Regions from separate parts of the Saccharopolyspora erythraea genome, predicted to be linked through region 1. Evidence: riboswitches for the same ligand, from Rfam matches in the RefSeq annotation. Region 1 holds a riboswitch; each other region holds the start of a gene.

Region 1 (10,382 bases):
CGGGTCGACCGAGTAGAAGTTGCGGCCAGTGGGCAGCACGTTGATCAGGCCGCGCAGCGGCGATCCGCTGGGCCCCGCCGGGACGTAGCCGCCGTCCAGGGCGTGCAGGGTGGCCGACATCTCGTCGGTCGTGGCGTCGAGCCGGGGCACGACCTCGGTCGCGGCGAACTCCAGGACCCGCACCACCGCGTCGGCAGGCTCCCCGAGGACCTCGGCGCACACCTCGGCCGCCGTGCCGGGCTCCCAGTCGCGGGCCTCCATCGCCTCGACCAGGGCGTGCGCGCGGGTCTCGACCTCGTCGACCCGCTCCCGCGCGACGCTGCCGTCCTCGGCCAGGCCCAGCGCCTCGCGAAGGCCGGGCAGCGCGGCGCTGCGCCCGCCCCACATCTGGCGGGCGCGCAGCATCGCCAGCACCAGGTTGACCCGGGCCTCACCGGTCGGTGCCTCGCCGAGCACGTGCAGGCCGTCGCGGATCTGGGCGTCCTTGACCTCGCAGAGCCAGCCGTCGACGTGCAGCAGCATGTCGTCGAACTCCGCGTCGTGCGGCCGCTCGTCCAGTCCGAGGTCGTGGTCGAGCTTGGCGGCCTGCATCAGCGTCCAGATCTGGCTGCGGATGGCGGGCAGCTTGGCCGGGTCCATCGCCGAGATGTTGGCGTGCTCGTCGAGAAGCTGCTCCAGCCGCGCGATGTCGCCGTAGCTCTCGGCCCGCGCCATCGGCGGCACCAGGTGGTCGACCAGGGTGGCGTGCACCCTGCGCTTGGCCTGGGTGCCCTCGCCGGGGTCGTTGACCAGGAACGGGTAGATCAGCGGCAGGTCGCCGAGCGCGGCGTCGGGCGAGCACGCGGCCGACATCCCCGCCGTCTTGCCCGGCAGCCACTCCAGGTTGCCGTGCTTGCCGAGGTGCACCATGGCGTGCGCGCCGAACTCGTCGATGAGCCAGCGGTAGGCGGCCAGGTAGTGGTGGCTCGGCGGCAGGTCGGGGTCGTGGTAGATCGCGATCGGGTTCTCGCCGAAGCCGCGCGGCGGCTGGACCATGAGCGCGACGTTGCCCGCGCGCAGCGCGGCGAGCACGATCTCGCCGTCGGGGTCCTGCGAGCGGTCGACGAACAGCTCACCGGGCGGCGGGCCCCAGTGCTCCTCGATCTCGCCGCGCAGCTCCTCGGGCAGCGTCGCGTACCAGGACTCGTAGCGCTTGGCGGGGATGCGGACCGGGTTTCCGGAGAGCTGCTCCTCGCTCAGCCAGTCCTGGTCCTGACCGCCCGCGGCGATCAGCGCGTGGATCAGCGCGTCGCCGTCCTGCGCCGCCACGCCCGGCAGCGCGTCGGGCCCGTCCTCGGGGCCGACGTCGTAGCCGTGCTCGCGCAGTCGGCGCAGCAGCTTGACCGCGCTGGCCGGGGTGTCGAGGCCGACGGCGTTGCCGATGCGGGAGTGCTTGGTCGGGTAGGCCGACAGCATCAGCGCTAGGCGCTTCTCGTGCTGCGGGACATGGCGCAACTTCGCGTGGCGCACGGCGATTCCCGCGACGCGCGCGGCCCGCTCCGGGTCGGCGACGTAGACCGGCAGGCCCTCGGAGTCGTTCTCCTTGAACGAGAACGGCACCGTGATCAGCCGCCCGTCGAACTCGGGCACCGCGACCTGGGTGGCCATGTCCAGCGGCGAAAGGCCCTCGTCGTTGTCCTCCCACGCGGCGCGGGTGCTGGTCAGGCAGAGTCCCTGCAGGATCGGGATGTCCAGTTCGGCCAGGGCCCCTACGTCCCACGCCTCGTCGTCACCACCGGCCTGGGCGGTGGCCGGCTTGCTGCCGCCGGCGGCGAGCACGGTGACCACCAGCGCGTCGGCGCGGCGCAGCTCGCGCAGCAGCTCGGGTTCGGGAGCGCGCAGCGAGGCGCAGAAGATCGGCAGGGCCTGACCGCCGGCGTCCTCGATCGCCTCGGAGAGGGCGTGCGCGAAGGCGGTGTTGCCCGCCATGTGGTGCGCCCGGTAGTAGAGCACCGCGACGGTGGGCCCGTCGGTCTCGCGCGGAGTGCGCTCCAGCACACCCCAGGTCGGGGTCTCGATCGGCGGGGCGAAGCCGTTGCCGGTCAGCAGGATCGTGTCGGACAGGAAGTTGTGCAGCTCGGTGAGGTTCTCCGGGCCGCCCTGGGCGAGGTAGCGGTGCGCTTCGGCGCAGACGCCGCCGGGCACCGTCGAGCACTCCATCAGCTCGGCGTCGGGGGCCTGCTCGCCGCCCAGCACGACCACCGGGCGCGGACCCGCCAGCAGCGCGTCGAGCCCTTCCTCCCACGCGCGGCGGCCACCGAGCAGCCGGACCACGACGAGGTCGACGTCGTCGGTCAGCAGCGGCAGGAGGTCGTCGACGCCCAGCCGCGCCGGGTTGCCCAGCCGGTAGTCCGCGCCGCTGGCCCGCGCGCTGAGCAGATCGGTGTCCGATGTGGACAGAAGCAGGATCATGCGGCTCGCTCCTCAACTGGGTGGGCTGTCGCCCGGGATGCGCTGGTGGAGGTGGGTACGTCTGCGCGGCGGGTGACGTCGAAGGGGATGTCTGCGGGGCGGACGCTCGCGCGTCCGGCCTCCGCGAAGCCGGCGGCGCCGGACAGGGGCCTCAGAGCGGCGAGCCGACCCGGTGCCGGTCCCCGCAGCGCTCCGCCGCTGAGCGTGCGCGGCGCTCGCGCGGTTCGGCCGGTCGCCGCGTTGCCGAACCCGCGACGCGTGGTTCGGCCGGGCGCCCCGCCGCCGAGTCCGCGACGTGCGGGACGCCCTCGGCCGGGATGGCGGCGGCACCGCGGGCCGGGCGGCCTGCGGAGGCCGGATGCGCGCGTTCGGCGCATGACGACACCCTCCTCGGGGTCCTCGCCCCGGGTCGTAGGTCGCGGCGACCGGAGTCTCCTGGCTCCCGGATCAGCGCTCGCTCCGCCTTCCCACCCCGCGGGGCAGTGACGTCGTTGGAGTCCGCTCCCCGGTGACAGTGGCGGGACCGCGCCGGACTCGCACCGGCTTCCTCCACCTGTCGCCGCTCGAATACTGCGAACACTCTCCGCAACGGGGCGATCTTCCGTCAAGTTCGCCGCGCATGACACGCGTCGCAACCGTCCGGACCCGGTCGCGTGGTTTGCGTCCGCAACAACCCGGGGCCGTAGGATCGGCCGGGTGTCCACAGCAGCCCGTCCCGAACGCGATGCCTGCCCCGGTGCCCTGCGGGTGCACGACGCCGCCGACGGCGGACTGGCCCGCGTCCGCGTGCCCGGCGGCGCGCTGACACCGCGGCAGTTCGCCGTGCTCGGGGCCGCGTCGGCCGGGCTCGGCGACGGCGGCCTCGAACTCACCTCGCGGGCGAACGTGCAGGTGCGGGGCCTCGCGGCGGGACAGCAGAGCGAGCTCGCCGACCGCCTTTCCGGCGCCGGGCTGCTGCCGTCGGCCACCCACGAACGGGTGCGCAACATCCTCGGCTCGCCATACGACGACGACCGGGCGCTGCTGGACACCCAGGCCGTGGCCCGCGCTCTGGACGAAGCGCTGTGCGCGACGCCCGCGCTGGCCGATCTGCCAGGCCGTTTCCTGTTCGCCGTCGACGACGGCAGGGGAGACGTGGTGTCGATGGGCGCCGACGTCGGCCTGCTCGCGCTCGACGCCGCGACCGTCGCCCTGGTGCTCGGCGGCGTGGACTCCGGCATCCGATCCACCCCGGAAGGCGCGCCCGCGCTCGCCCTCGCCGCGGCCGAGGCGTTCCTGGCAGAGAAGGACGGCCGGGAGTGGCGGGTGAACGAGCTGCGCGACGGCGTGCGCGGGATCACCGAGCGCGTCCGCGCGGCTACCGGTGCCGTCCCGGTCGAACCGGTGCCGGTCCCGTCCACCCCGCCCGGCACGCATGCGCAGGTCGGAGAGGTCTTCCGGCGCGGCGACGCGGTCACGATCGCGGCCGGAGCGCCACTGGGCCGACTCTCGCGGGAGCAGGTGGATATCATCACCGCCGCGTCCGAGGCCGCCTGCGGTCTCCGGCTGACGCCGTGGCGAACCGTCGTCGTGACCGGCCTGCCGGCCGGCGACGCGCCATCGTGGCTGTCGGCGCTGGACGCGCGCGGGCTGGTCGTGGACGCCCGCGCACCCGGGGCCGGGGTCACCTCCTGCGCCGGGCGACCGGGGTGCGCCAAGGCACTCGCCGACGTCCGCGGGGACGCCCGGCGCGCCCTGCCGCCGCCCGGCGGACTCCCGGTGCACTGGTCCGGATGCGGACGCCGGTGCGGCAGGCCGCAGGGCAGGGTGCTGGACGTGCTCGCCACCGAGGCGGGCTACGAGGTCGGTCTCGACGACGAGACCCGGACGACCGCCACCGATTTGGACGAGGTTGGGGCCGCGCTGGACGCGGTACGGAGGGCAGTGTGAACGAGCGAACCGGGGCCGACGAGCAGTCCGGGGCAGGCAGCCCCGCGCGCTATCGCGGGGTGCCCGACTACGTGCGGGAGGGCGCGGAGATCTACCGGCGGTCCTTCGCCACCATCCGCGCCGAGGCCGAGCTCGGCGGGCTGCCGCCGGAGGTCGCCGGGGTGGCGGTGCGGATGATCCACGCCTGCGGCATGGTCGACCTGGTCGACGACCTCGCCTGGTCGCCGAACGCGGTCACCGGTGCGCGGGCCGCGTTGCGGGCCGGTGCGCCGGTGTTCTGCGACGCCGCGATGGTCGCGGCCGGGGTGACGAGGCGCAGGCTGCCCGCCGACAACGCGATCATCTGCACGCTGGGCGACGAACGCGTGCCGGAGCTGGCCCGCGAGCTGGGCACCACCCGCAGCGCGGCGGCCATGGAGCTCTGGCGCGACGACCTGGAGGGCTCGGTCGTGGCGATCGGCAACGCCCCGACGGCGCTGTTCCGGCTGCTGGAGATGATCGAGGAAGGTGCGCCCAGGCCCGCCGCGGTGCTCGGGCTGCCGGTCGGGTTCGTCGGCGCGGTGGAGTCCAAGCAGGCGCTCGCCGACCACCCCAGCGGCCTGGAGCACCTGGTCGTGCACGGCCGCCGGGGCGGCAGCGCCATGGCGGTGGCCGCCATCAACGCGATCGCGAGCGAGGAAGAGTGAGCAGCGGGAACGTCGTGGAGCACAAGGGCACCCTCTACGGGGTCGGGCTCGGCCCCGGGGACCCGGAGCTGGTGACGGTCAAGGCCGCCCGGCTCATCGAGAGCGCCGAGGTGGTCGCCTACCACTGCGCCCGGCACGGCCGCAGCATCGCGCGGTCGGTCGCCGAGCCGTACCTGCGGCCCAGCCAGATCGAGGAGCGGCTGGTCTACCCGGTCACCACCGAGACCACCGACCACCCCGGCGGCTACCAGGGCGCGATCGACGAGTTCTACGAGCGCGCCGCCGCGCGGCTGGCCGAGCACCTCGACGCGGGCCGCGACGTCGTCCTGCTCGCCGAGGGCGACCCGCTGTTCTACGGCTCCTACATGCACATGCACAAGCGGCTCGCCGGGCGGTTCGAGGCCCACGTGGTGCCCGGGGTGACCTCGGTGAGCGCGGCGTCGGCGGTGCTGGGCAGCCCGCTGGCCGAGCGCGACGAGGTGCTCACGGTGCTGCCGGGCACGCTGGCGCCGGAGGTGCTGGCCGAGCGGCTGGTGAGCACCGACGCGGCCGCCGTGCTCAAGCTGGGCCGCACCTTCGACGGCGTCCGGCAGGCGCTGGAGGACGCCGGACGCCTGGACCAGGCGTGGTACGTCGAGCGGGCGACCACCGAGAAGCAGCGCGTCGAGCCGCTGGCCGAGGTCGACCCGGAGAGCGTGCCGTACTTCTCGCTGGCCCTGCTGCCGAGCCCGGTCAACGCAGGCGGACCGTTCCACGCGGCCGCCCAGGCAACCGACGCCCAAGAGCATGGCGAGGTCGTCGTGGTCGGTCTCGGTCCGGCGGGCCGGGAGTGGACCACGCCGGAGGCGCTGGCCGCCCTGGCCGAGGCCGACGACCTGGTCGGCTACGGCCCGTACCTGGCCCGGCTGCCCGACAACCCGCGCCAGCGCAAACACGCCTCGGACAACCGCGTCGAGTCCGAGCGCGCCGAGTTCGCCCTCGAACTCGCCCGCCGCGGCGCCCGGGTGGCGGTGGTGTCCTCCGGCGACCCGGGGGTGTTCGCGATGGCCAGCGCGGTGCTGGAGGTCGCGGCGGAGAAGGGCGACGTGCCGGTGCGGGTGCTGCCGGGGCTGACCGCCGCGCAGGCGGTGGCCAGCCGGGTCGGGGCGCCGCTCGGCCACGACTTCTGCGTGCTGTCGCTGTCGGACCGGCTCAAGCCGTGGGAGGTGATCGTCGACCGGCTGCGCGCGGTGGCCGCCGCCGACCTGGTGATCGCCGTCTACAACCCGGCCTCGCGCAGCCGCACCTGGCAGGTCGGCGCGGCGCGGGACGTGCTGCTGGAGCACCGCTCGCCCGACACGCCGGTGGTCATCGGCCGCGACGTGGGCGGCCCGGAGGAGAGCGTCCGGGTGGTGCGCCTGGCCGACCTGGACCAGTCCGATGTGGACATGCGTTGCCTGCTGCTGGTCGGTTCCTCGACGACGCGGATCGCGCCGGGTGCCGACGGCCGCGACGTGGTGTTCACCCCGCGCCGCTACCCGGTGTGAGGGTGCAGGCCCTCGGCGGGATCACGCGTCCCCAACACGGAGTCCAGCCAGCGCACGGCGTCGTCCACGGTGTCCGCCGAGGGCGCAGGGGGCGGTTCCGGGCGCCGCACCACGACCACCGGCAGCCCGAGCTCCCGGGCGGCGGTGAGCTTCGCGGCGGTCATGGTCCCGCCGCTGTCCTTGGTGACCACCACGTCGATGCGGTGCTCGCGCAGCACGGCGAGCTCGTCCTCCACCGCGAACGGACCGCGGGCGAGCAGCGTCGTCGTGTGCGCGGGCAGCGGCGGCTCGGGCGGGTCGACGGTGCGCACCAGGAACCACAGGTCGAGTGCGGCGAAGTGGGACAGGCCCTGGCGGCCGGTGGTGAGGAAGACCCGGCTGCCCAGGCCGGGCAGCAGCGCCGCGGCCTCGGGCAGCGACGCGACGTGGTGCCAGTCGTCGCCGGGACCGGGCTGCCAGCCGGGACGGCGCAGCAGCAGGACCGGCACCCCGGTGCGCCCGGCGGCTTCCACGGCGTTGGCGGTGATGCCGCCGGCGAACGGATGGGTGGCGTCGACGACGGCCTCGACGCGCTCCCGGCGGAGCCAGTCGGCCAGGCCGTCCGGGCCCCCGAAACCGCCGACGCGCACCTCGCCCACCGGCGTCCGCGGCTCGCGGACCCGTCCGGCGAGGGAGTAGGTCACGTGCAGGCGGCCGTCGGCCGAAAGGCGCTCGGCGAGCCCGCGCGCCTCACCGGTCCCGCCGAGGACGAGCACCCGCCTCATACGGCACCCTCCGTTTTCGCTCCGCAACGCACACGGGGCATTCTCCGGGTATGAGCGGGCGCACCGAGGGATCGGGGCTGCGGTACGGCTGGACCACCGGAGCCTGCGCGACGGCGTCCACCACCGCCGCCTACACCGCTCTGCTCACCGGCAGCTTCCCCGATCCGGTCGAGATCGTGCTGCCCAAGGGCCATCGGCCCGCCTTCGCCCTGGCCAGGGAGCTGCTCGGGGAGGACTTCGCCACCGCCGGGATCGTCAAGGACGCCGGCGACGACCCCGACGTGACACACGGTGCGCTGGTGTCGGTCACGGTCCGCCACGCCGATCCGGGCCAGGGCGTGGTGTTCCGCGCCGGGCCGGGCGTCGGCACGATCACCAAGCCCGGCCTGCCGCTGCCGGTCGGCGAACCCGCGATCAACCCGGTGCCGCGCAGGCTCATCGCCGATGCGGTGACGCGGGTCGCCGGCGAGCACGGCGGCACCGGGGACGTGGTGGTCGAGGTCTCGGTGGACGACGGCGAGGAGATCGCCCGGCACACCTGGAACCCGCGGCTGGGCATCCTCGGCGGCCTGTCGATCCTGGGCACGACGGGCGTGGTCGTGCCGTACTCGTGCTCGGCGTGGATCGACAGCATCCGCCGCGGTGTCGACGTCGCCCGCGCCGAAGGGCTCCGGCACGTGGCGGGCTGCACCGGCAGCACGTCGGAACGGGTCGTCACCGAGCTGCACGGGCTGCACGACGAAGCACTGCTGGACATGGGCGACTTCGCCGGCGCGGTGCTGAAGTACCTGCGCCGCCATCCGGTACCGCGGCTCACCGTGGCCGGGGGCATCGGCAAGATCTCCAAGCTGGCCAACGGCCACCTGGACCTGCACTCGAAGCGTTCGCAGGTCGACTTCGCGGTGCTGGAGCTGATCGTTCGCGACGCGGGCGCCGGGGACGAGCTGGCCGCCGGGGTGCGCTCGGCCAACACCGCGCTCGAGGCGCTCCAGCTCTGCCAGGCCGCGGACCTGCCGCTGGGCGACCTGGTCGCGGTGCGGGCGCGCGAGGTGTGCCTGGAGACTCTGCGCGGTGCCCCGGTCGAGGTCGACGTCGTCGTCATCGACCGGGGCGGCACCATCGTCGGTCGGACCGACCCCCTCGGGCCCGTCTGAGTGGCAGTTGTACTCACCTTGCGTGGCGGTGCAGGTGGCGGAAACCTCAGGCGTCCTCCGGCTCCGGGATCTTGTTCTGACGTATCGCCCATACGCTGCGAAAAAGCTGTCCTCGCCAGAGAACGCCTGGGAACCCGCGGCGGTGCCGGTTGCGGGGCGGGCCAAGCCGGCTACGCCGCTTCAAGGATCGAAAACCAAGCCGATCCCGCGCGGCGGCCTGAGCTGGCGAACCTGCTCAGGCCGCGCCGAAGGACCCCGAGACCATCGTCTGGAACGCCCACCGGCCGCCGGTGCGCACCAGGAGGTCGCCGTAGCGGACGGCGTAGGTCTGCCCGTCCACCGTGAACGTCGCGTCGGTGACGACGAAGACGAGGTTCTCGTTGACGAACACCGGCGTGCGGTGGGACCGCATCTCGACCCCGTCCTGCCCGGCGCCCTGCTCGCGCATGCGGCGGACGAACTCCTCGCGCGTCCAGGATTTCGCGGGTCCGCCGCCGTCGGCGCTGTCGGAGACGACGTTGACCGGGAACACCGCCATGTCCGCCATACGCTCGACCTCGCCCGCCGCGGCGTGCGCGTCGTACTCGGCGAACCACGCGAGGACGCCGTCGACCTGCTCCTCGGTCGGCACGAAGCCCGCCGCCGCGGACGGGGACTGCTGGGTGTTGGCCATGGGCATCCTCTCGTCGTGGACCTGCGCCCGTAGGTCGTACGGCGTACGGTATACGTTACGGGTCCACCTCGCCCGCCCTACAGCGGTGAGGGCACCTCGCCCTCGCTGCGGATGCGCCGCATCAGCTCCGGCATCGATGCGGTGTCGTTGACGTGCGGGAACTCGGCGTCCGGGACGTCGACGCCGAGGAAGTCGCACAGCGGCCGCCACCCCTGGCTGACGCGGAAGACCAGCAGCCGGTCGGCGGGCACGTACCGCTGCACCTCGGCGTTGTGCCGGTGGAAGACCTCGATCGCGTGGTCGCGGTCGGCGAAGCGGCCGTCGAACTCGCCGTCCCAGATCAGCTTGTGCAGCACGGGCCGGAACCGGGCCACCACCGCGTCGGCCTCGTCGCCCTGCGCCGGGGGTTCGCTGTTGGCGAGGCTGTAGATGGTGTTGTAGGTGCTCTCGTACCAGCGGTCGGCGTCCCGGTCGGTCAGGATGACCTTCGCCTCGGGGTGGGAGTCGACCAGCTCGCGCCAGAACGAGGTGCCCGGCCAGTCCACAGTGGAGGAATAGCCCGCGAAGACCTGGTCCCACGGCACGGTCTCGCCGCCCGCGAGGCGGGTCCAGTCGCCCATGAGCTCGGGCTTGGCCAGCAGTTCGTACATGTGGAAGCACGGTCCGAAACCGAGGTGCTCCAGGGCGACCTTCAGCGACGTGGTTCCGGTGCGGCCGAAGCCCGCGCCGATGACGTTGAGCATGCGAGTCCTTCCTGCGGTCGACGGGTTTCAGGCGGCGGACAGTGCGAGGACGGCGTTGTAGCCGCCCATGCCGAGTGCCGACTTCACGGTCACGCCGGGTTCCATGGCGGTGTGGCCGGTGAGCAGCTGGGGGTGCGCGGTGGCCACCGGCGCGGGTGCGGGGATCAGCGCGTGCTCCGCGCTCAGCGCGTGGATGGCGACCTCCAGCGCGGCGGAAGCGGCCTGGCAGTGGCCGGTGAGCTGCTTGGTCGAGTAGATCCCGGTGCCGCGCGGGAAGAAGCGCTCCAGCGCGGCTGCTTCGGCGTCGTCGCACTGCGGCGTGCCGGGGCCGTGCGCGTAGAGGTAGCCGACCTCGGCCGGGTCGACCCCGGCGTCTTCGAGCGCGTCGCGGAAGCAGCGCATGACCTGCTCGCGCCCGGGGTCGATGGAGATGACGTGGTGGGCGTCCTGGCTCAT
Region 2 (10,382 bases), 2.9 Mb from region 1:
GGGGTGCCGGTCTCGAAGTCGGGGTTTTCCAGGTTCTGGGTGTAGCGCAGGGCCCAGGCGTCCTTGTCGGAGATCGACGGGATCTCCCGGTACATGTTGAACAGCTCGCCCTCGTCCAGGCCGAGGCTTTCGCAGATGTACTGGAAGGTGTGGGTGTGCACGGCCTCCTCGAACGCCTGGCGCAGCAGGTACTGGCGGCACTCGGGGTTGGTGATGTGCCGGTACACCGCGAGCACGATGTTGTTGGCCACCAGCGACTCGGCGGTGGCGAAGAAGCCGAGGTTGCGCTTGAGCATCATGCGCTCGTCGTCGGTGAGGCCGTCGCGGGACTTCCACAGCGCGATGTCGGCCTGCATCGACACCTCGGTGGGCATCCAGTGGTTGTTGCAGCCCGCGAGGTACTTGTCCCACGCCCAGCCGTACTTCAGCGGCAGCAGCTGGTTGACGTCGGCACGCGAGTTGATCATCGCCTTCTCGGCGACGTCCACGCGGCCGGCGTCGCGGTCGATCTCACCCAGCCCGGTGGCACTCGGCCCGGTCACGGAATCGGCAGTCATCAGGAAACTCCCCCTTTCAACGGTTCGGGTGACCGGTCGTGCCGGACGCGTGTTCCGGCACGACCGGGATCGGTCACTGGCAGGCTTCGCAGTCGGGGTCCTCAACCGAGCAGGCCTGCGCCGCCGGGGCGACCGGGGTGGTGGGCACGGCGTTGAGCTTGCCGTCGGTGCCGCGCAGGGTGCTCTTCTCCACGTGCGTCGCGCTGGTCGACCGCAGGTAGTAGGTGGTCTTGAGCCCCTGGCGCCACGCCAGCCGGTACAGCTCGTCGAGCTTGCGGCCGCTGGGCGCGGCGACATACAGGTTCAGCGACTGCGCCTGGTCGATCCACTTCTGCCTGCGCGCGGCGGCCTCCACCAGCCAGCGCGGCTCGACCTCGAACGCCGTGGCGTAGAGCTCCTTCAGCTCGCCGGGGATGCGGCTGATCGGGCCGAGCGAGCCGTCGTGGAACTTCAGGTCGGCGATCATGTCCTCGTCCCACAGCCCCGCCGCCTTGAGGTCGGCGACCAGGTGCGGGTTGACCACGGTGAAGTCGCCGGACATGTTCGACTTCACGTACAGGTTGCGGTAGATCGGCTCGATGGACTGCCCCACGCCGCAGATGTTGGCGATGGTCGCGGTCGGCGCGATCGCCATCACGTTGGAGTTGCGCATGCCCACCGCACGCACCCGCTCCCGCAACGCGCTCCAGTCCCGGGTCGTCGTCCGATCCAGCTCGACCTGGCCGTCGCGGGCCTGCTCCAGCAGCGCCAGCGAGTCGATCGGCAGCACGCCCTGGCTCCACAGCGAACCCTCGAACGACTCGTACCTGCCGCGCTCGGCCGCCAACTCGGCCGAGGCCGAGATCGCGTGGTAGGAGATCTCCTCCATGCTGCGGTCGGCGAACTCCACCGCCGCCTGCGACGACACCGGAATCCGCTGCACGAACAACGCATCCGAAAAGCCCATCAACCCCAGACCGATCGGCCGGTGCCGCAGGTTCGAGTGCCGCGCCTCGGGGATCGTGTAGAAGTTGATGTCGATCACGTTGTCCAGCATCCGCACCGCGGTCCGGGTCGTGCGCTCGAGCCGCTCGTGGTCGATGCCGTCGGCGGTGACGTGACGCGCGAGGTTGATCGACCCGAGGTTGCACACCGCGACCTCGTCACGGCTGGTGTTCAACGTGATCTCGGTGCACAGGTTCGACGAGTGGACAACACCCGCGTGCTGCTGCGGCGAGCGCAGGTTGCACGGGTCCTTGAACGTGATCCACGGGTGCCCGGTCTCGAACAGCATCGTCAGCATCCGCCGCCACAACTCCACCGCACGGACCTGCCGATAGACCTTGATCTCGCCCCGCTCGGCGGCCTGCTCGTAGTCGCGGTAGCGCTCGGCGAACGCCGTGCCGTAGAGATCGTGCAGGTCAGGCGTCTCGTCCGGGGAGAACAGCGTCCACGTCTCATCGGCCTCGACGCGGCGCATGAACTCGTCCGGCACCCAGTTCGCGGTGTTCATGTCGTGCGTGCGACGCCGGTCGTCGCCGGTGTTCTTGCGCAGGTCGAGGAACTCCTCGACATCGATGTGCCAGGTCTCCAGGTATGCGCAGACCGCGCCCTTGCGCTTGCCGCCCTGGTTCACCGCCACCGCGGTGTCATTGGCGATCTTGAGGAACGGCACGACGCCCTGGGACTGGCCGTTGGTGCCCCTGATGTGCGCGCCGATGCCGCGCACCGGGGTCCAGTCGTTGCCCAGCCCGCCCGCGTACTTCGACAGCATCGCGTTGTTGCTGATGGAGTGGAAGATGCCGTGCAGGTCGTCGTCCACGGTGGTCAGGAAGCACGACGACAGCTGCGGCCGGGTGGTGCCGGAGTTGAACAGCGTCGGAGTCGAGCACATGAAGTCGAACGACGACAGCAGCCGGTAGAACTCCACCGCCCGCGCCTCGCGGTCGTCCTCCCGCAGCGCCAGACCCATCGCCACCCGCATGAAGAACGCCTGCGGCAGCTCGTAGCGGGTCCCGTCGTGGTGCAGGAAGTACCGGTCGTAGAGGGTCTGCAGGCCGAGGAAGCCGAAGGACATGTCGCGCTCAGGCAGCAGCGCGGCCCCCAGCCGGTCCAGGTCGAAGGACGCCAGCTCGGGGTCGAGCTGGCCCAGCTCGACGCCGCGCGCGACGTAGTCGCGGAAGTAGGGCGCGTAGCGCTCGCGCATCTGCTCCTGGTCGGCGTCGTCGGGCCACCCGGCCAGGTAGGTCAGGGCCTCGCGGCGCAGCCGGTCCAGCAGCAGCCGGGCGGTGACCTGGGAGTAATTGGGTTCGGCCTCCACCATGGTGCGGGCGGCCATGATCTGGGCGATCGCGAGCTCGTCGGCGCTGATGCCGTCGAAGCTGTTGCGGCGGACCTCGTCGAGCACGGCGTCGGCCGACACTCCCCCCAGACCCTCACACGCCTGCCGGACCACAGCCGAAACCCGATCCCAGTCGGGTGCGCTGCTCGGTGCGGGTGCGGTGAGCGTTTCGGTCACGACGCTTTCTCCTCACGTGCTCGTAGGGCCGGCCCGGGAACACGGAGGCGTGCGGGATCGCGGCGACGGCACGCGTCGCCGGTCGTCCACGCGACCCGCCCTCGAGGCCCCGGACAGCGCGCACACCTCGTGCGCGCACCGATGGCAGGTCTTCGGACTCACGGGCGGCCTACTGGTCGTGGCTTCCCGGGCGCGTGCGCGCCCAGTGCCGTACCGGCCGGAGCCGGTCACGACGGTCGTTCCCGTTCACCGCTGCGGGGCAGTCCCGGATTCGCACCGGGTTCCCTGTTGCCTCACCTTCCGTGGTGATCCATCGGCGCGGGACACACTACATCTTGGGTTCGTCCACTTTGCGGCGGGCTAGATATCGGCGTGTCTTTGATGTGGAATGGACAGCGGGTCGCGTCGCGGTCACTCCTGGGTCGCACGCAGCCGGCGGCCCAACGGAAAGGACCTCGCCATGAGCGGTGCCGTTGATCGACCGGAGCCGGACGAGCCGAGGCTGCGTTCCCTGCTCGCCGGGCTCACCGTCGAGCAGAAGGCTCGGCTGCTCACCGGGTCGGGGTTCTGGACCCTGCACGCGATGCCCGAGATCGGGCTGCGCCGGATGGTGCTCTCCGACGGCCCGAACGGCGTGCGCGGGACGAAGTGGGACGAGCGGGACACCTCGCTGCTGCTGCCGGTGGCGTCGGCGGTGGCGGCCACCTGGGACGTCGACGCGGCGCGGCAGGTCGGGGAGCTGTTCGGCGACGAGGCCCGGCGCAGGGGCGTGCACGTGGTCCTCGCGCCGACGGTGAACCTGCACCGGAGTCCCTTCGGTGGCAGGCATTTCGAGAACTTCTCCGAGGACCCCCTGCTGGTGGGCGAGATCGGTGCGCAGGTGGTCGCGGGCATTCAGTCGCGCGGTGTCGCCGCGACGCCCAAGCACTTCGTAGCCAACGACAGCGAGACCGGGCGGATGACCTACGACGCGGTCGTCGAGCCGCGGGTGCTGCGGCAGGTCTACCTGGAGCCGTTCCGGCGCATCGTCGAGCAGGCGCGGCCGTGGGCCGTCATGACCGCCTACAACTCGGTCAACGGGTACTCGATGACCGAGAACTCCGAGCTGGTGAACGGGATTCTCAAGGGCGAGTGGGGGTGGGACGGCGTCAACGTCTCGGATTGGTTCGCCGCCCGCGACTGCGAACGGTGCGCGCTCGGCGGGCTCGATCTCGTCATGCCGGGGCCAGGCGGGCCGTGGAGCGGCGGGGCACTCGCGACTGCGGTTCGCGAGGGGCGGGTCGCGGAGGAGTTGCTGGACGACAAGGTGTTGCGGCTGCTGCGGTTGGCGGCCCGGACCGGTGCATTGGACGGCGAATCCGAAGTGGACGCATCGGGTCCTCCCGACGACGCGCGTCCGGTGATCCGCCGGCTGGCGACGCGGGGATTCGTGTTGCTGCGCAACGCCAACGTCGACGACCAGCCCGTGCTCCCGCTGCCCACGCCGATCGGGAAGGTCGCTGTGATCGGGGAGAACGCCGTGCTGCCCGCGGTTCAGGGCGGTGGCTCTTCGCACGTCAGCCCGCCGCACGTGGTCACCCCGCTCGACGGCGTCCGCGCGGCGTTGCCCGACGCGGAGGTGGTTTTCCGCAGAGGAGTCCGGCATCGCAGGCTCCTCGACCCGGTCCCGCATGACCGCGTGCGCGACCCCGATGGTGAGGGAAACGGCCTGCGACTGGAGTTCGTCGGAGCCGACGGCGCAGTGCTGGGTTCCGAGCTGCGTGGCACGGAAACGTTGCTGTGGCTGGGGAAATCCGAAATGCCGAGCGGTACGGCGGTTTTGAGGTTGCGCGGGGACTTGCGAGTCGAACCCGGGGAGCACGTCTTCGGTGTGCACGGCAGCGGAAAGTTCGAGGTCGAGATCGCCGGGCGCGTCGTCTTCGACGGTGAAGTGGCACGCGAGATCGACACCGACGACCCGCTCGCGGAGATGATCGAACCCCCGGAGCAGCGCGTCGACGTCGTCCTGGTCGAGTCCGACCTGAGCGAGGACGGAACCGTTGCGGTGGCAGTGGATTTCGCTCCGGAGGGTGACACCGTCATCGCGCTCGGGATCGGGCACGGCGGGCTCGCGCCCGACGCCACGGCGGAGTTCGACGCGGCGGTGCGGGCCGCGCGCGAGGCGGACGTCGCGATTGTCGTGGTCGGGACCGATGCCGAGATCGAGACCGAAGGGCGTGACCGGCACAGCCTCGATCTGCCCGGCGCGCAGGACGCACTCGTCGAGGCGGTCGCGGCGGCCAACCCCCGCACGGTCGTCGTGGTCAACGCGGGCTCTCCGGTGCTGATGCCGTGGGTCCGCGAGGTGCCCGCGGTGCTGTGGACCTGGTTCGGCAGCCAGGAGTACGGGCACGCGCTCGCCGACGTCCTCCTCGGCGTCGCCGAGCCGGGCGGCAGGCTGCCGACCACCCTGCCCGCCGCAACGGCCGACGTGCCGGTGCCGCTGCCGCGCGTGCAGCCCATGGACGGCAAGCTGCACTACAGCGAGGGAACGCTGATCGGCTACCGCGCGTACCTGGCGCGTGACAGCCGCCCGGCGTTCCACTTCGGACACGGACTCGGCTACACGAGCTGGGAATACGTCGACGCCATCGTGGTACCGGGCGGGGTGCGGGTGACGGTCCGCAACTGCGGTGAGCGGGCCGGACGCGAGGTGGTGCAGGTGTACGCCGCCTCGCGCGGCCGTCCGCCGTGGCTGGCCGGGTTCCGCGTGGTGGACGTCGAAGCCGGCCAGGAGGCCGAAGTGGACGTTGCCGTCCGGATTCCAGACGACAGCGGCGAACACCGGTTGCTGACCGGCCGTTCATCCGGAGATATCAGGCTCACGATCGTCGTGAACGCCTAGGTCGCCGGGCTCCCCGGATTCAACCGGCCACAGCGGCTTGCGGAAGTGGGCGAAGGGTGTCGGCTTCACCCAATATGATGACCAGCGGTTGAGTGCGCGCTGTCGGTTCGGGAGGGGAGTCGCACACCGTGGTCTCGCATTTCGGTCCGTACCGGGTGGAAGGGCTGATCGCCCGCGGTGGGATGGGCGAGGTCCTGCGCGCCTATGACACCCGCCACGACCGCATCGTGGCGCTGAAGGTCCTCGGTTCCGGGGTCGCGGCGGACCCCGAGTACCGGGAGCGCTTCAAACGCGAGGCGCTCGCGGCTGCGCGGCTGCGCGAGCCGCACGTCATCCCGATCCACTCCTTCGGCGAGATCGACGGCCGTCTCTACCTCGACATGCGGCTCATCGAGGGTCAGGACGTCAGCAGGCTCCTCGCCGCGCACGGTCCGATGCCACCCGCCGACGCGGTCGAGGTGGTGCACCAGATCGCGCAGGCGCTCGACGCCGCGCACGAGGAAGGGCTGGTGCACCGCGACGTCAAGCCGTCCAACATCATCATCGGCCGCGGCGGCTTCGCCTACCTCGTCGACTTCGGCATCGCGCACTGGGCGGGCAACCGGACCAACCTGACCACGACCGGGATCGCGGTCGGGACGCTGGACTACATGGCGCCGGAGCGCTTCGGCGACGGGCCGGTCGACCACCGCGCCGACGTCTACTCGCTGGCGTGCGTGTTCTACCAGTGCCTCACCGGGGCCAAGCCGTACGCAGGGCACACGGCGGAGTCGCTGATCAACTCCCACCTCAACCGCGTGCCGCCGCGCCCGAGCGCGCACAACCCGGCGCTGCCGCCCGCCTTCGACCGGGTCGTGGAGGCCGGGATGTCGAAGGACCCGCGCAGGCGCTTCGCCACCGCAGGCGAGTTCGCCCGCGCGGCCAGGCAGGCGCTGACGGGCGCGGTGCCCGCGCCGACGCGCAAGGCGCCGAGCGGTCCGGGCGGACGCCGCTGGTGGCCGGTGGCCGCGGGGGTCGCGGCGGTCGCGCTCGTGGCGGGCGGGGCCGCGCTGTTCATGTCGCTGCCACCTGGCGGGAACGCGCAGGGCGGGGACACCTCGACCCCGCCGTCCCCGCCGCCGAAGCCGGAGTCCCAGCCGCCGCGGGCGCCCGGGGACCTCGGGCTGAGCGTGCCGATCAGCCTGCCGCCGTGCGACGGCGGCTATTTGGTGATGGTCGGGTCGTCGGTCAACCCCGCCATCTACGGCGAGCAGGTGCAGCGGTACCTGGACCAGTTCCCCGGCTCGAGCTACCAGCACTCGCCCTCGACCGGCTGCGAGTCGCTGCGCACCCACGTGGACGGCGCCGAGATCTACTCGGTCTACTACGGACCGTTCGACGACGAGGAAACCGCATGCGCGCGCCGAACCGGTTTAGGCGGGGATGCCTTCGTGCGGCGGCTCGACCACACCAGCCCGCCGGAGCACGTGGTCAGCTGCGGGTAGCGAAATCCGGTTGCCGGGGCCGACACAATTGGACGAATGGGGTTCCTCGAGGCGTCCGCACTGTCCTACCGGCTCGGTGACGGACGCGAGCTGTTCGGCGGTGTCTCCTTCCGCGTCGGCGCCGGTGACGTCGTCGCGGTCGTCGGGGACAACGGCGCGGGCAAGACGACGCTGATGCGGATCCTGGCCGGTGAGCTGAAGCCGCTCACCGGGGCGGTCAACGTCCAGGGCGGGCTGGGGGTGATGCCGCAGTTCATCGGCTCGATCCGGGACGACCGCACCGTCCGCGACCTGCTGCTGGCCGTGGCCTCCCCGGCGCTGCGCGCCGCGGCGTCGGAGCTGGACGCCGTCGAGCTGGAACTGATGGACACCGACGACGAGGCGACGCAGCTGCGCTACGCCGACGCGCTCGCGGCGTGGGGCGAGGCAGGCGGCTACGAGGCCGAGGTTCTGTGGGACACCGTGACGACGCTGGCCATGGGGGTGCCCTACGACCGCGCGAAACACCGCGGCGTCACGACGCTGTCCGGCGGCGAGCAGAAGCGGCTGGTGCTGGAATCCCTGCTGCGCTGCGCTGAACAGGTGCTGATCCTCGACGAGCCGGACAACTACCTCGACGTGCCGGGCAAGCGCTGGCTCGAACAGCGCCTCGCGGAGTCGGGCAAGGCGGTGCTGGTGGTCAGCCACGACCGCGAGCTGCTGGCCACCGCGGCCACCCATGTCGTCACGCTGGAAGGCCGGACGGCTTGGGTGCACGGCGGCGGTTTCGGCACGTGGCACCAGGCCCGCGCCGCGCGCCTCGAGCGGATGGCCGAGCTGCGCAGGCGGTGGGACGACAAGCACGAGCAGCTCAAGGAGCTGGTGCGGTCGTTGCAGCGCGCGGCGACGATCAGCGACGAGATGGCCTTGCGCTACCGGGCGGCCCAGACCCGGCTGCGCAGGTTCGAGGCCGACGGCGCGCCGCCGCTGCCGCCGAAGGAGCAGCGAGTGCGGCCCAGGCTGCGCGGCGGACGGACCGGGCTGCGGGCGGTCACCTGCGAGTCGCTGGAGCTGACCGGGCTCATGCGTCCGTTCGACCTGGAGGTCTTCTTCGGCGACCGGCTCTGCGCGCTGGGTTCCAACGGTTCCGGCAAGAGCCACTTCCTGCGGCTGCTCGCCGATCAGGACGCAGTCGCCCATACCGGGACGTGCCGGCTCGGCGCGCGGATCGTGCCGGGGCTGTTCGCCCAGACCCACCACCACCCGGAGTGGCTGGGGCGCACGCCTGCCGAGATCCTCGGCCGCGGTGACGGCGGGCGACAGGGCCGGGGCCGCGACGAGGCGATGCCCGCGCTGAGCCGCTACGGGCTCGCGGCGTCGGCGGACCAGCCGTTCGAGACGCTCTCCGGCGGGCAGCAGGCGCGTTTCCAGGTGCTGCTGCTGGAGCTGTCCGGGGCGACCCTGCTGCTGCTCGACGAGCCGACCGACAACCTGGATCTGGCCTCGGCGGAGGCGTTGCAGGACGCGCTGGCGGAGTTCACCGGCACCGTCGTGGCGGTCACCCACGACCGGTGGTTCGCCCGTTCCTTCGACCGCTACCTGGTGTTCCGCGAGGACGGCTCGGTGTCCGAAGTGGACGAGCCGGTGTGGGACGAGCGACGGGTCCAGCGGACCCGCTGACCGGTGATCGAACCCGGCGCACCGTGCGGGCGGGGCTCAGCGCTTGGCGACGTGGTTCTGCAGGTCGTCGAGCACGAGGTTGGCGCCGATCGGCCCGAGAGCGAGGAACCAGCGGTCGTCGGGCACCGCGATGGCCTTGCCGTTGCGGACCGCGGAGAGGCTGCGCCACTGCTCGGAGGCCACCAGCTCGTTCAGGCGCTGCTGGGCGGAGTCGCCGTACGCGCTGTAGAACAGCAGGTCGGCGTCGGCCTGCGAGACCTGCTCCCGGCTGATCTTGGTGAAGGTGGTGTTCTGCGCCAGCTGGTTGTCGGGGCGGTTGAACCCGGCGTCGGCCAGCACGGTGCCGATGAACGACGACCGGTTGTAGAGGCGGATCTCGTTGCCGCCGGTGATGAAGCGCATCGTGCCGACGCGGATGCCGCCCGGGTCGCCCGCCGCCCGGCCGATGTCGGCGGCACGCCGCTGGTAGTCGGCGAGGATGCGCTCGGCCTCCGGCTTCCTGCCCAGCGCGTCGGCGTCGAGCAGGAAGTTCTCCTTCCACGTGCTGCCCACCGTCTCGGCGAACACCGTGGGGGCGATCTTGCTCAGCGCGTCGTACTTGTCGTCGTCGCGGACCTTGCTCGACAGGATCAGGTCCGGCTTGAGCGCGGCGATCTTCTCGATGTTGGCGTTGCCGATGGTTCCGACGATCTCGGGGGAGCCGGCCTTGTCGGCGAGGTAGGGCTGCAACGGGATGTTGGCGTCAGGCTGGACCGTGCCGACCGGCTTGACCCCGAGCGCGAGCAGGGCGTCGAGCTCGCCGGTGTCGAGCACGACGACCCGCTGCGGCGTGCCGCTGATCCTGGTCTGCCCCTTGGCGTGGTTGACGACCCGCTCGCCCTGCTGCGCCGCGGCGGGCTGGTCCGGGCCCGAGGTGCCGCACGCGGCGGTCGTGGCCAGGCCGACGGCCGCGACCACGGTGGCGAGGAGTCTCCGGCTGCGGGACATGGTGCTCCCTGGATGCGTCTGGAATGACTGGTTTGGGGAGCCTAACCTGATGTCTCGTCGCAGGTCCGGAATGTCGCCCATATCACCGCGGAGGCCGGCCGCGACTGTCCCCGCAGGTCAGCGGGGCTTTCGCGCGAGCCCGGCCAGGAACATCCGCTGCGGTACGACCAGGGGCTTGACGCGGGGGCCGTCCGGCCACCAGTCCGGCGCGCGGCAGAGACCCGGTTCGAGGAGTTCGAGGTCGAGGAACAACGATGCGATCTCCTCGCGGGTGCGGAAGTAGCCGCTGCCCATCCCGCTGTCGAGCATGGCCC
Region 3 (10,382 bases), 1.5 Mb from region 1:
CCCGCCTCGACCGCGGTGTTCTTGGCGAAGCAGACCTCGGCCACCACGTCGTCGCCCGCGAGGTGCCGGCGCGCCACGTCGTGCACGTAGCTGCGCGCGACGTCCACCTTCCGCGCCATCTCCACCAGCGTGTGGCGGACCAGTTGCCGGGAGATCAGCGGCCTGCCGAAGGTCTCGCGCATCCGGCACCACGACACCGTCAGGTCGAGCGCGCGCTGGGCGCCCGCGTAGGCCTGGACGGCGAGCATGATGCGCTCGGTCAGGAAGTGCTGCGCGATCTGGACGAAGCCGGAGTCCTGCGCGCCGACCAGGTTCGCCGCGGGCACCCGGCAGTCCACGAAGGACAGTTCCGCGGTGTCCGAGCACTGCCAGCCCATCTTGTCGAGCCGGCGCGAGACCTCGAAGCCCGGCGTACCCCGCTCGACCACCAGCAGCGAGATGCCGTGCGCGCCGGGACCGCCGGTGCGGACCGCGGTGGTGACGAAGTCCGCGCGGCAACCGGAGGTGATGAACGTCTTCGCACCGTTGACGACGAAGTGGTCCCCGTCGCGCTCGGCGGTGGTGCGCAGCCCCGCCACGTCGGAGCCGCCGCCGGGTTCGGTCACCGCCAGCGCGCCGATGGCCTCGCCCGCCAGCGTCGGCCGGACCCAGCGGCCAACCTGCGCCGCATCGCCCGCCGCGACGATGTGCGGCAGCGCGATCCCGCAGGTCAGCAACGACGCGAAGAGCCCGCCCGAACCGCCCGCGTAGTGCATCTCCTCGCCGAGCACGATGGTGTCGACGATGTCACCGCCGCCACCGCCGGCCTCTTCCGGGAACGCCACGCCGAGCAGGCCGATCTCACCCGCCTTGCGGTGCAGCCACCGGGGCAGCTCCCCGTCGCGCTCCCAGCCGTCCTGGTGCGGCAGGACCTCGGCCTCCACGAAGCGGCGCACGGTCCGTCGCAGCTCCTCCCGCTCGGGAGCGCGGAACGGGTCGGTCACAACAGCACCTCCGGGAATCCGGGTCCGCGCGGGGCTTTTCCGCGTGCGGCGAGGACGAGCGTCATGCGCCGGGCCGGCCCCCGGCGTCCGGTGAACCCGCGGCCTCACGGCCCCGTCCCGGCGGACCGGCGAAGGCCTGCGCGATGCCCAGCCACTGGCGGGCCTGCTCCCCCGTGGCCGTCAGCGCGGTGTCGGAGGGATGCCTGCGCTGGGTCACGACCAGGCAGAAGTCCAGTGCCGGGCCGCGCACCACCTGCGCCGCGTCCTCGGGTCCCCAGCCCCACCGCTCGCCGCCCGGCCCAATCAGCTCCACCCGGAACTCCTCGGCGGGCGGCCGGATTCCGTTCACCGCGTAGGCGAAGTCACGAGTTCGCACGCCGAGCATCGCGATGTGGCGCAACCTGTCGGTGGGTTCGCGCCGCGCTCCCAGCGCGTCGGCGACGTCCTGGCCGTGGGCCCAGGTCTCCATCAGCCGTGCGGTCACCATCGACGGGACTCCCATCGGCGGGCCGAACCACGGCAGGCGCGTGCCGCCGGGGCAGGCCGCCAGCAGCACCGCCAGTTCCGCTTGCCCGGAACGCCAGCGCGCGAGCAGCGCGGCGGGGTCCTCCCGCGCGCCGCGCGCCGCCGCGTCGTCCACCTCGCGCGCGAGCTCGGCCGCGTTCTCCAGCGCGGCCTGGAAAGCCTCCGGATCGCGCACGGCCAGCACGGCCTGCTCGTCGGTCCACGCCAGGTGCGCGACCTGGTGCGCGATCGTCCATCCCGGTGCGGGTGTCGCCCGACGCCACTCGGCGGGATCGAGCCCCGCCACCAGGGCGTCGAAGTCGGCGGTCTCGGCGCGCAGGTCGGCGAGCAGCCGCTCGGTCAGGTCGGACCCGGACGAAACGCGTTCCCGCCGCTCACCGCTGTGCATGCGCTCATCGTGGCACCGGCGCCGAACCAAAAGCAAGCAGTCATGATTGCTTTTTTAATGGACGCAGAAGAGGCCGCCGGCCGAACCGGCCGGCGGCCTCCCATGGTGACCGGTGCCGAGCGCGGGGCTCAGTGGTGCCAGGAAGCCTTGATCACGGGGTGGCCGTCGAAGTGGCCGCCCCAGCACATCAGGCGGCCACCCTCGAACTTGATCGGAGCGCCACCGCTGAGGACGCAGTCCCACCCCCTCACCGCGAATCCGGCGTGGGCGGGCCCGGCGGCGACCGCCAGGCCAGCCGCGGCGATGGCCCCGGCGACGATGATCCTCTTCACAGTGCGCATGTGTGCTCGCCCTTCCCGTTTGAACATCACGGAACTGCTGTGCCACGAGCAGGGTTGATGATGTTGCACCCGCTCGCATGCCGGGGCGCTCTGCTGTGTGTCATCCCTGCAGGGTGAGCCCTGTTTTCGTCACCCTCAGCGCACACACGAGCAGCCGAGGATCACGAACGAGGTTGCGGGGCAACGCATGAGGTGCGGTCCCATCGCGGCACGACACCGGAAAGTGGCCGCCGGCAGTCCGGCCTCAGCACGATCGTGGAAGCGGCACCGGACCTCGACGACATGGCGGCACCGGGCACCGGAAGCCGTTCGGGCACCGGCCGCGGCGGTTTCCTAGGATTCCGGCGGAGGACGTTGGCCGAACCGCCTCCACCACGAGCGACGAAGGAGCGAGATCGATGATCTTCATCACCGCGAGGTTCCGGGTGCTGTCCGAGCACGCCGACCGCTGGCCCGAGATCGCGGGCGACTTCACCCGCGCGACCCGCGCCGAGGCCGGCTGCCTGTGGTTCGACTGGTCCCGCAGCATCGAGAACCCCGACGAGTACGTGCTCGTCGAGGCGTTCCGCGACGACGAGGCGGGGGCCGAGCACGTGCAGTCCGACCACTTCAAGCAGGCGCAGCAGACCCTGCCGCAGTACCTGGCCGAGACGCCGCGGGTGATCAACACGACGATCCCGCAGCAGGACTGGTCGGTGCTCGGCGAGATGACCGTGCCCGAGCGGGGCTGACCCGTCCCTCGCGCGCTCCGCCCGTGGTGCCCGCCCGGGCCCCACGGCGGTCGCCGCGCCCATCCGCAGGAGGCCCCGGCGGGCCACCACCACCCCGGGCCGATCGGACCACGGCCGCCCGAGTGATCGATCCCACCAAACCACTGTGGACAGCACCACTGTGGACTTCTCGCGCCGCCCACTCTCATAGTGCTACTCCGCGAACTTCTAGCCCGTTCGGACTAACGTCAGTCCGCCGGAAGGCCCATCAAGTGCGCGTTCGGACAAGGGCGTGATCTGCGACCGCTGCCCTTGACAGCCCGGGCGGCCTGCTGCAAACGTCTTCGCGAGTTTCTCACCGCGACGGCGGACAGGAAGCCGGTGCGACTCCGGCACGGTCCCGCCACTGTGAATGGGGAGCCACCGCCACCGCGCCACTGCCGTGCAACCGGTGGGAAGGCTGGCGGAAGGCGACGATCCATGAGTCAGGAGACTGGCGCCGTCGTGCCGATTCGTACGGGGTCGCGGAGCCCCGGAGGAGGTACCGAGGTGCTGCTGCACTGCACGCACGTCACCGGCCGACACCGCCGCCGTGGCGTCTCCACCGCTCGAGGCACGACGCGTCCACGTGCGTCGTCCGGAGGAACCACGCCTTCCAGGGCGTGATCCCCTCCTTCGTCCGCCCGTCGGCGGATTTCCACCCGACTCCGGATCTCTCACACGTGGAGACACCCGTGCCTGCTGGCATCGCATCCCCTGCTCGCGCGCCCGAACACGCCGCGCTGACCGCGCTGATCGACCGGGCCCGCGCCGACGACGAACGGCGCGCGGCCGACCTGCGAACCGAGCAGGCCCGGATCTCGGTCGCTTTCCTGACCGTCCAAAGTGCACAACACGCCGGAAGGCGCTCGGGCTACGCCAACTTCGTGCTGAGCGTGCGGGTAGGCAACGCGGTCGGTTCCTGCGCCGTCGAAGCCGGCGAGGCGGATTCGCTCGACGTGGGCGATCTCGCCGGCCGCACCGTCACCGAGCTGCTCGGGCACCGCCAGGCGCCGGTCCGGGTCGCCGTGCTCGACGCCTACCTGGCCTGGCTGCAACCGCACTCCCAGCACCCGAGGTCCAGCCTCGTGCACGTCCCTGCCGGTACCTCGCTGGAGAAGTCGGTGGCCAGGGCCCGCGCGGTGGCCGACCTGGTGCCCGTGCGGCCGGGCGGCGCGGTCGCGGTGATCGGGGTGGTGAACTCGCTGCTCGCCGCGCTCGGCGAACGCGGCGCGCACCGCGTCCCGTGTGACCTGCGCGGCGGGACGACCGAGTGGGGCGAGCCGGTCACGACCGACCACCGCGAGGCGATCTCCCGCGCCGACGCGGTGCTCGCCTCGGGGATGGTCCTGGGCAACGGGACCTTCGACGAGATCTCCGCGCTGTGCCGGGAACGCGGGCTTGCGCTGGTCGTGTTCGCCCAGACCGGGAGCGCGGTGTTGCGGGAGCTGGTCGGCACCCACGTGCACGCGCTGTCGGCCGAGCCCTACCCGTTCTTCTGGCTCACCGGCGACGGCACCGACATCCACACCTACGTGGCCCAGGGCGGTGATGCGACGTGCTGACCGCTCGAGCCGACGTGCGCGGCGGGGCCAGGTGCGCCTCGGTCCTGGACCTCATCGGCGACACCCCGGTCCTGCGGGTCGACACGCCGCTGCCTCACCCCCACCCCGGTTTCTGGGCGAAGCTGGAGGGTTTCGCGCCGGGCGGGATGAAGGCCAGGGCCGCGCTGTCGCTGCTGCGGGGCGCCCGGCGCCGGGGCGAGCTGCGCCCGGGTGGCGCGGTGGTCGAGTCGACCAGCGGCACGCTGGGCATCGGGCTCGCCTGCGTCGGCACCGCGCTGGGACATCCGGTCGTGATCGTCGCCGACCGCGAGCTCGACGGGATGACCGCGGCACTCCTGCGCGCCCACGGCGCCCGGGTCGAGATCGTGACCGAACCGCATCCGGTCGGCGGATGGCAGCGCGCCCGCCGCGAACGCGTGGCGCGACTGCTCGCCGAACTCCCCGGCGCCTACTGGCCCGACCAGTACAACAACCCCGACAACCCGGCCGGGTACCGCGGTCTGGGCGAGGAACTGGTGCAGCAGTTCGACCAGCTGGACGCGGTGGTGTGCAGCGTCGGCACCGGCGGGCACAGCGCGGGGATAGCGCCGGTCGTGCGCGCGCGGTGGCCGCACGTGCGCATCGTCGGGGTGGACTCGGTCGGCTCCACGGTGTTCGGCCAGGACGCCGCGCGGCGGCTGATGCGCGGGCTGGGCAGCAGCATCCACCCGGGCAACGTCGACTACGACATCTTCGACGAAGTGCACTGGATCGGACCGGCCGAAGCCGCCGACTCCTGCCGCAGGCTCGCCGCCGGGGCGTTCGTCACCGGCGGCTGGAGCACCGGAGCGGTGGCGATGGCCGCCGCGTGGTGCGCCCGGGAGCTGGGCTCGGACCGGGTCTGCGGGGTCTTCCCCGACGGGCCGCACCGCTACTGGCAGTCGATCTACGCCGACGACTACCTCGCCGAGCACCACCTGGGCGCCCCGGTCACCGAACCGCTCGACGACGCCGGACCGCACTCGGCCCTCGGCTGGGTGCGCACCGGCAAGGTCGTCGACCCCTGTTCCCTGCGCTCCGCCGAGGGGCTGCCCTGCACCGTGTGCGGAGAGGAGGACGCGCTGTGAACACCAGCGAGTTCCGGCGGCTCTCGCCCGCCTCCAAGCTGCTGGTGGTCAACCAGTTCGGCATCAACGTGGGCTTCTACATGCTCATGCCGTTCCTGGCCGCCTACATGAGCCACAACCTCGGCTACGGCGCCGCGGTGGTCGGCCTGGTGCTGGGCGTGCGCAACCTGAGCCAGCAGGGGATGTTCCTGCTCGGTGGCACCGCCGCCGACCGGCTCGGCTGCCGGCCGATGATCATCACCGGCTGCGCGCTGCGGGTGCTGGCCTTCGGGCTGTTCAGCGTGCTGACCTCGCTGCCCGGGCTGTTCGCGGCGGCCATGCTCACCGGGCTGGCGGGCGCGCTGTTCAACCCCGCCGTGCGCACCTACCTGATGCACGAGGCGGGAGAACGGCGCGCCGAGACCTTCGCCGTGTTCAACGTGTTCGCCCACGCGGGCACGCTCGTCGGTCCGCTGCTGGGCGCCGCGCTGCTGCGGGTCGACTTCCGGCTGATCGCGGTCGTGGCGTGCGTCGCGTTCGCGGTGCTGACGATCGCGCAGGCCGTCGTGCTCCCCCACCGCGAGGTCGAGCCCCAGCGCCAGAGCGTGCTGGGCAGCTGGCGCACCGTCGTGGCCAACCGCAGGTTCCTGGCGTTCACGCTGGCGCTGTCGGCGTACTTCGGGCTCTACAACCAGCTCTACCTCTCGCTGCCGCTGGAGGCGCAGCGCGTCTCCGGGCTGAGCGAGGCGGTAGCGGTGGTCTTCGCGGTCTCCACGCTGATCGGCGTCCTCGGCCAGGTGCGCATCACGCGGTGGTGCAGGCAGAGGTGGAGCGCGGGCCGCTCGGTCGCCATCGGGCTGACGTGCATGGGCGTTTCCTTCGTGCCGGTGATGCTGACCGGTCCGCTGCTGCCGGTGCGGGCGAGCGGCGAGCTCGACTGGGCCGCGACCGCCGCTGTGTGCGTGCCGGTGCTGCTGACCACCGCGCTGTTCACCGTCGGGATGGCGATCACCAACCCGTTCGCGATGGAACTGCTGCCGCTGGTGGGCAGCGAGCGGCTGGCGGGGACCTACTACGGCTTCTACTACCTCGTCTCCAGCGTGGTCGCGGCCGGGGTCGGCTGGCTGGCCGGGGCGCTGCTCGACCTCACCGGCGAGACGGCGCTGGCCTGGTCGCCGTGGCTGGCGCTGCTCGTGGTCGGGCTGGCCGGCGGCGCGGGTGCGGCGCTGATGGAACGACGCGGCCTGCTCGGCCGCACCGAGCGGGCCGAACCGGTGCCCGCGACGACCCGGGAGGGGACGGCGTAGTGCTTCGCTTCGATCGACGGACCGCGCTCAAGGCCGCGCTCGGCGCGGTCGCCGCCGCGCCGCTGGCCGCCTGCGGTGCGGCGGGCGCGCCTGACGGGCGGTTGCGGGTGGCGTTCCCCACCGCCGGGGCCAAGGAGACGCTCGACCCGCACACCAGCTCCCTGTTCGTCGACCAGGCGCGGGCGAAGGCGCTGTTCGACACGCTCGTCGGCTACGCCGACGACATGAGCCCGGTACCGCGCCTGGCCGAGTCGTGGGAGCCCGACGCCACCGGCACCCGGTGGTCGGTCCGGCTGCGCGCCGCCCGGTTCCACGACAACCGGCCCGTCACCGCCGACGACGTGCTCTACAGCTACCGCCGTGTCGCCGACCCGGCCACGGGCTCGCCCGCGGCGCGGCAGTTCGCCGGGGTCGACTTCGGTGCGAGCCGCGTGCGCTCGGCCACCGAGCTGGAACTGGTGCTGCGGGAGCCGAACTTCGAGTTCCCCTCGGCCTGGGGCGCTCCCGCCACCGAGATCGTGCCCGCGGGCACGACCGGATTCTCCGCGCCGGTCGGCTCCGGGCCCTTCCGGTTCAAGTCGTTCCAGCCCGGCGGCTCGACCGTCCTCGCCCGCTTCGACGGGTACTGGGAGGGTGCGCCGACTCCGCCCGAGCTGGAGTTCGTGCCGGTCAACGAGGAGAGCGCGCGGGTTGCGGCGCTGCTGTCCGGCCAGGTGCACTACGCCCACGACGTCAGCGCGAACTCGGCCACGCTGCTGGGGCGCGACTCGCGCACCCGCGTGCTCGCCGCGACCGGCGGGACGATGCAGGCGGTGGCGCTGAAGGTCGACCGGCCTCCGTTCGACGATCCGCGCCTGGTGCGCGCGATCGTGTCCGGTGTGGACAGACGCGCGCTGGTCGACGTGGTGCTGAGCGGTCACGGCAAGCCCGGCAACGACCTGTTCGGCATGGGGCTGGAGTACTACCCGCAGGATCTGCCTCCCCGCGAACGCGATGTCGAGCTCGCACGCTCACTGGTGCGGGAGGCCGGCGCGGAGGGCCTGGCCTTCGACCTGCACACCAGCGCGGCCGACCCCTACTTCGAGTCGGCGGCGATCCTGCTCTCCCAGCAGCTCGCCGAGATCGGCCTGCGGGCGGCCCCGCGCGTGGGGCCGTCGGAGACCTACTTCTCCGACATCAAGAAGATCGGCACCGCCGCCCACACCAGGACCGCTCCCCTGCCGCTGCCCGCGTTCCTGGAACAGCGCATGCGCGGAACCGCCGGGAGCAACAACTACACCGGCTACCGCTCGGCGGAGTTCGACGCCCTGTTCTCCCGCGCGATGGGCTCGCCCGGCGAAGCCGATCGCAGCCGGCTTTTCGCCGACGCCCAGCGGCTCGCGCGTGACCAGAGCGGTCTGCTGGTGTGGGGGTTCAGCGACTGGAACGTGGCGGTCTCCAGTTCGGTCGGCGGGCTGCGCCCGGCACCGCCGAACTCGCTGGACTGGGCGCGCTTCGACCGCGCGGTCGTGGGCTGATGGCGCTTGCCGCGCTGCGGCGCGCGGCCACCGCCGCCCTCCAGCTCGTCGCGGTGTCGGTGGCGGTGTTCGCGCTGACGTCGCTGCTACCCGGTGACACCGCGGTGGTGGTGCTGGGCGAGCACGCGACCGAGGAACAGCTCGCGGCACTGCGGGAGCGGATGCACCTGGACCGGCCACCGCTCGAACGCTTCGCGGCGTGGGCGGGCGGTCTGCTCCACGGCGATCTCGGCCGCTCGTCGCTCACCGGGCTCCCGGTCACCGAGGACATCGCGCGCGGGTTCACCACGACGGCGCTACTCGCGGTCGTGGCACTGGTCGTCGTGGTGCCGCTGGCGGTGGCGATCGGCGTGGCCGGCGGCCTGCGTCGCGGCTCGCTGCCGGACCGGGTGCTCAACAGCGCGGTGCTCCTGCTCAACTCGGTGCCGGAGTTCGCGCTGGCACTGCTGCTCGTGGGGCTTTTCGCGCTGCACCTCGCGTGGCTTCCGGCCACCGCCGCCGGTGCGTCGGGCTGGGAGCTGGCCGCCCAGCCGGCGTTGCTGGTGCTTCCCGTCAGCGTGCTGGTCGGCAAACAGCTCTGCGGTCTGGCGCGGCAGGTGCGAATCGGCGTCGCCGAAGCCGACGACGCGGAGTACGCGACGCACGTCCGATTCCACGGCCTGCCGGAGCGGACCGTGGTGCTGCGCCACGTGCTGCCCAACGCGATCGGCCCCGCGGTGCAGCAGCTGGCGAGGGTGGTCGACGGGCTGCTCGGCGGCGTGGTCGTCGTCGAGGCGGTGTTCGCGCTGCCGGGCATGGGCTCCGGCTTCGTCAACGCCGTCATGGCACGCGACCTGCCTTCGGTGCAGGCTTACGCGCTGGTGTTCGCCGCCGTCACGATCGCGGTCAACATGCTCGCCGACATCGCCGCCAAGCGGCTCGTACCGCAACGGGAGGTGATGGCGTGACCCGCCTGCTCGCGGCGGCCTCCGCCGCGGTGTTGCTCGCCGTACCCGCGCTCATGGCCCTGTTCGGCGGGTTCGTGGCGGGACCGGCGGACTCGAAGTCGCCGCCGCTGATGCCGCCGGACACCGGGCACCCGCTGGGCACCGACGCGCTCGGCCGCGACGTGCTCGATCTCGTGCTGACCGGCGGAGCTTCGATCGCCGCGCTGACCGGTCTGTCGCTGCTGCTCAGCTACCTCGCCGGCGTTCCGCTGGGACTGCTGGTCGCGGGCGCTCGCAGCCGGTGGGTGTCCGGCGGGCTGCTCCGCGTCCTGGACTTCGTGCTGGCGCTTCCCGGGCTGCTGGTGCTGCTGGTGCTGGCCGCCGTCGACTGGCGCGGCGCACCCGCCCTGGTTCTGGCCATCGCGGTGCTCCAGCTTCCCGCCGTGGTCCGCATCGCGCGCAGCGCGGCGCTGGCCCCCGGCTGCCGGGCGACGGTGGAAGCACTGACCATGCAAGGGGAATCGTGGTGGCGGATCCACCTGGGCCACGTCGGCCGGGCCGCGCTCGGGCCGGTCGCCACCGACGCCGGTACGCGGCTCGGGCTGGTGCTCTACCTCGTCGCGTCGGCGAACTTCCTGGGGCTCGGGCTGCCGCCGGCCTCCAGCGACTGGGCGGTGCTCGTGGAGCGCAACAAGGAAGCCCTGTTCCTGCAACCGTTCGCGGTGCTGGTCCCGGCGGGCCTGCTCGTCGCGCTGTGCATGGGCGTCAACCTCCTCGCCGACCAGTTCCTCACCGGCCGCGGGGAGGTCCGGTCATGAGCGAATCGGTGCTCAGCGCGCGGGGACTCAGCGCGCTCACCGGTGCACAGCGGCTGCTGGACGAGATCGACCTCGACGTGGCGGCGGGGGCGGTGGTCGCGGTGCTCGGCGAGTCCGGCGCGGGCAAGACCACACTCGGCCTGGCGCTGCAGGGTGAACACCGCACGGGCATCCGGCT

What was found. A riboswitch is a leader RNA that binds a small molecule or an ion and turns the genes downstream of it on or off. The one in region 1 is predicted to bind cobalamin.
Region 2: another riboswitch for cobalamin. It lies ahead of HUO13_RS06380 (ribonucleoside-diphosphate reductase subunit alpha); the one in region 1 lies ahead of cobN (cobaltochelatase subunit CobN).
Region 3: another riboswitch for cobalamin. It lies ahead of HUO13_RS23310 (Rossmann-like domain-containing protein); the one in region 1 lies ahead of cobN (cobaltochelatase subunit CobN).

The regions. Positions count from the first base shown of each region.
Region 1 is NZ_CP054839.1:6,691,505-6,701,886, reverse strand. Features, by position in the region: gene cobN (cobaltochelatase subunit CobN) at 1-2,451, opposite strand, end outside; cobalamin riboswitch at 2,881-3,000, opposite strand; gene HUO13_RS29930 (precorrin-3B synthase) at 3,148-4,380, shown strand; gene HUO13_RS29925 (precorrin-8X methylmutase) at 4,440-5,066, shown strand; gene HUO13_RS29920 (precorrin-2 C(20)-methyltransferase) at 5,063-6,592, shown strand; gene HUO13_RS29915 (cobalt-precorrin-6A reductase) at 6,580-7,356, opposite strand; gene HUO13_RS29910 (cobalt-precorrin-5B (C(1))-methyltransferase) at 7,407-8,510, shown strand; gene HUO13_RS29905 (DUF4440 domain-containing protein) at 8,746-9,183, opposite strand; gene HUO13_RS29900 (sulfotransferase family protein) at 9,261-9,926, opposite strand; gene HUO13_RS29895 (beta-ketoacyl synthase N-terminal-like domain-containing protein) at 9,954-10,382, opposite strand, start outside.
Region 2 is NZ_CP054839.1:1,375,012-1,385,393, forward strand. Features, by position in the region: gene HUO13_RS06375 (ribonucleotide-diphosphate reductase subunit beta) at 1-557, opposite strand, end outside; gene HUO13_RS06380 (ribonucleoside-diphosphate reductase subunit alpha) at 631-3,054, opposite strand; cobalamin riboswitch at 3,181-3,384, opposite strand; gene HUO13_RS06385 (glycoside hydrolase family 3 protein) at 3,515-5,938, shown strand; gene HUO13_RS06390 (serine/threonine-protein kinase) at 6,067-7,422, shown strand; gene HUO13_RS06395 (ATP-binding cassette domain-containing protein) at 7,459-9,081, shown strand; gene HUO13_RS06400 (ABC transporter substrate-binding protein) at 9,118-10,068, opposite strand; gene HUO13_RS06405 (SAM-dependent methyltransferase) at 10,186-10,382, opposite strand, start outside.
Region 3 is NZ_CP054839.1:5,180,188-5,190,569, forward strand. Features, by position in the region: gene HUO13_RS23290 (acyl-CoA dehydrogenase family protein) at 1-983, opposite strand, end outside; gene HUO13_RS23295 (TIGR03084 family metal-binding protein) at 1,045-1,896, opposite strand; gene HUO13_RS23300 (hypothetical protein) at 2,025-2,237, opposite strand; gene HUO13_RS23305 (putative quinol monooxygenase) at 2,636-2,968, shown strand; cobalamin riboswitch at 3,295-3,465, shown strand; gene HUO13_RS23310 (Rossmann-like domain-containing protein) at 3,682-4,551, shown strand; gene HUO13_RS23315 (PLP-dependent cysteine synthase family protein) at 4,545-5,657, shown strand; gene HUO13_RS23320 (MFS transporter) at 5,654-6,943, shown strand; gene HUO13_RS23325 (ABC transporter substrate-binding protein) at 6,943-8,460, shown strand; gene HUO13_RS23330 (ABC transporter permease) at 8,460-9,407, shown strand; gene HUO13_RS23335 (ABC transporter permease) at 9,404-10,204, shown strand; gene HUO13_RS23340 (ABC transporter ATP-binding protein) at 10,201-10,382, shown strand, end outside.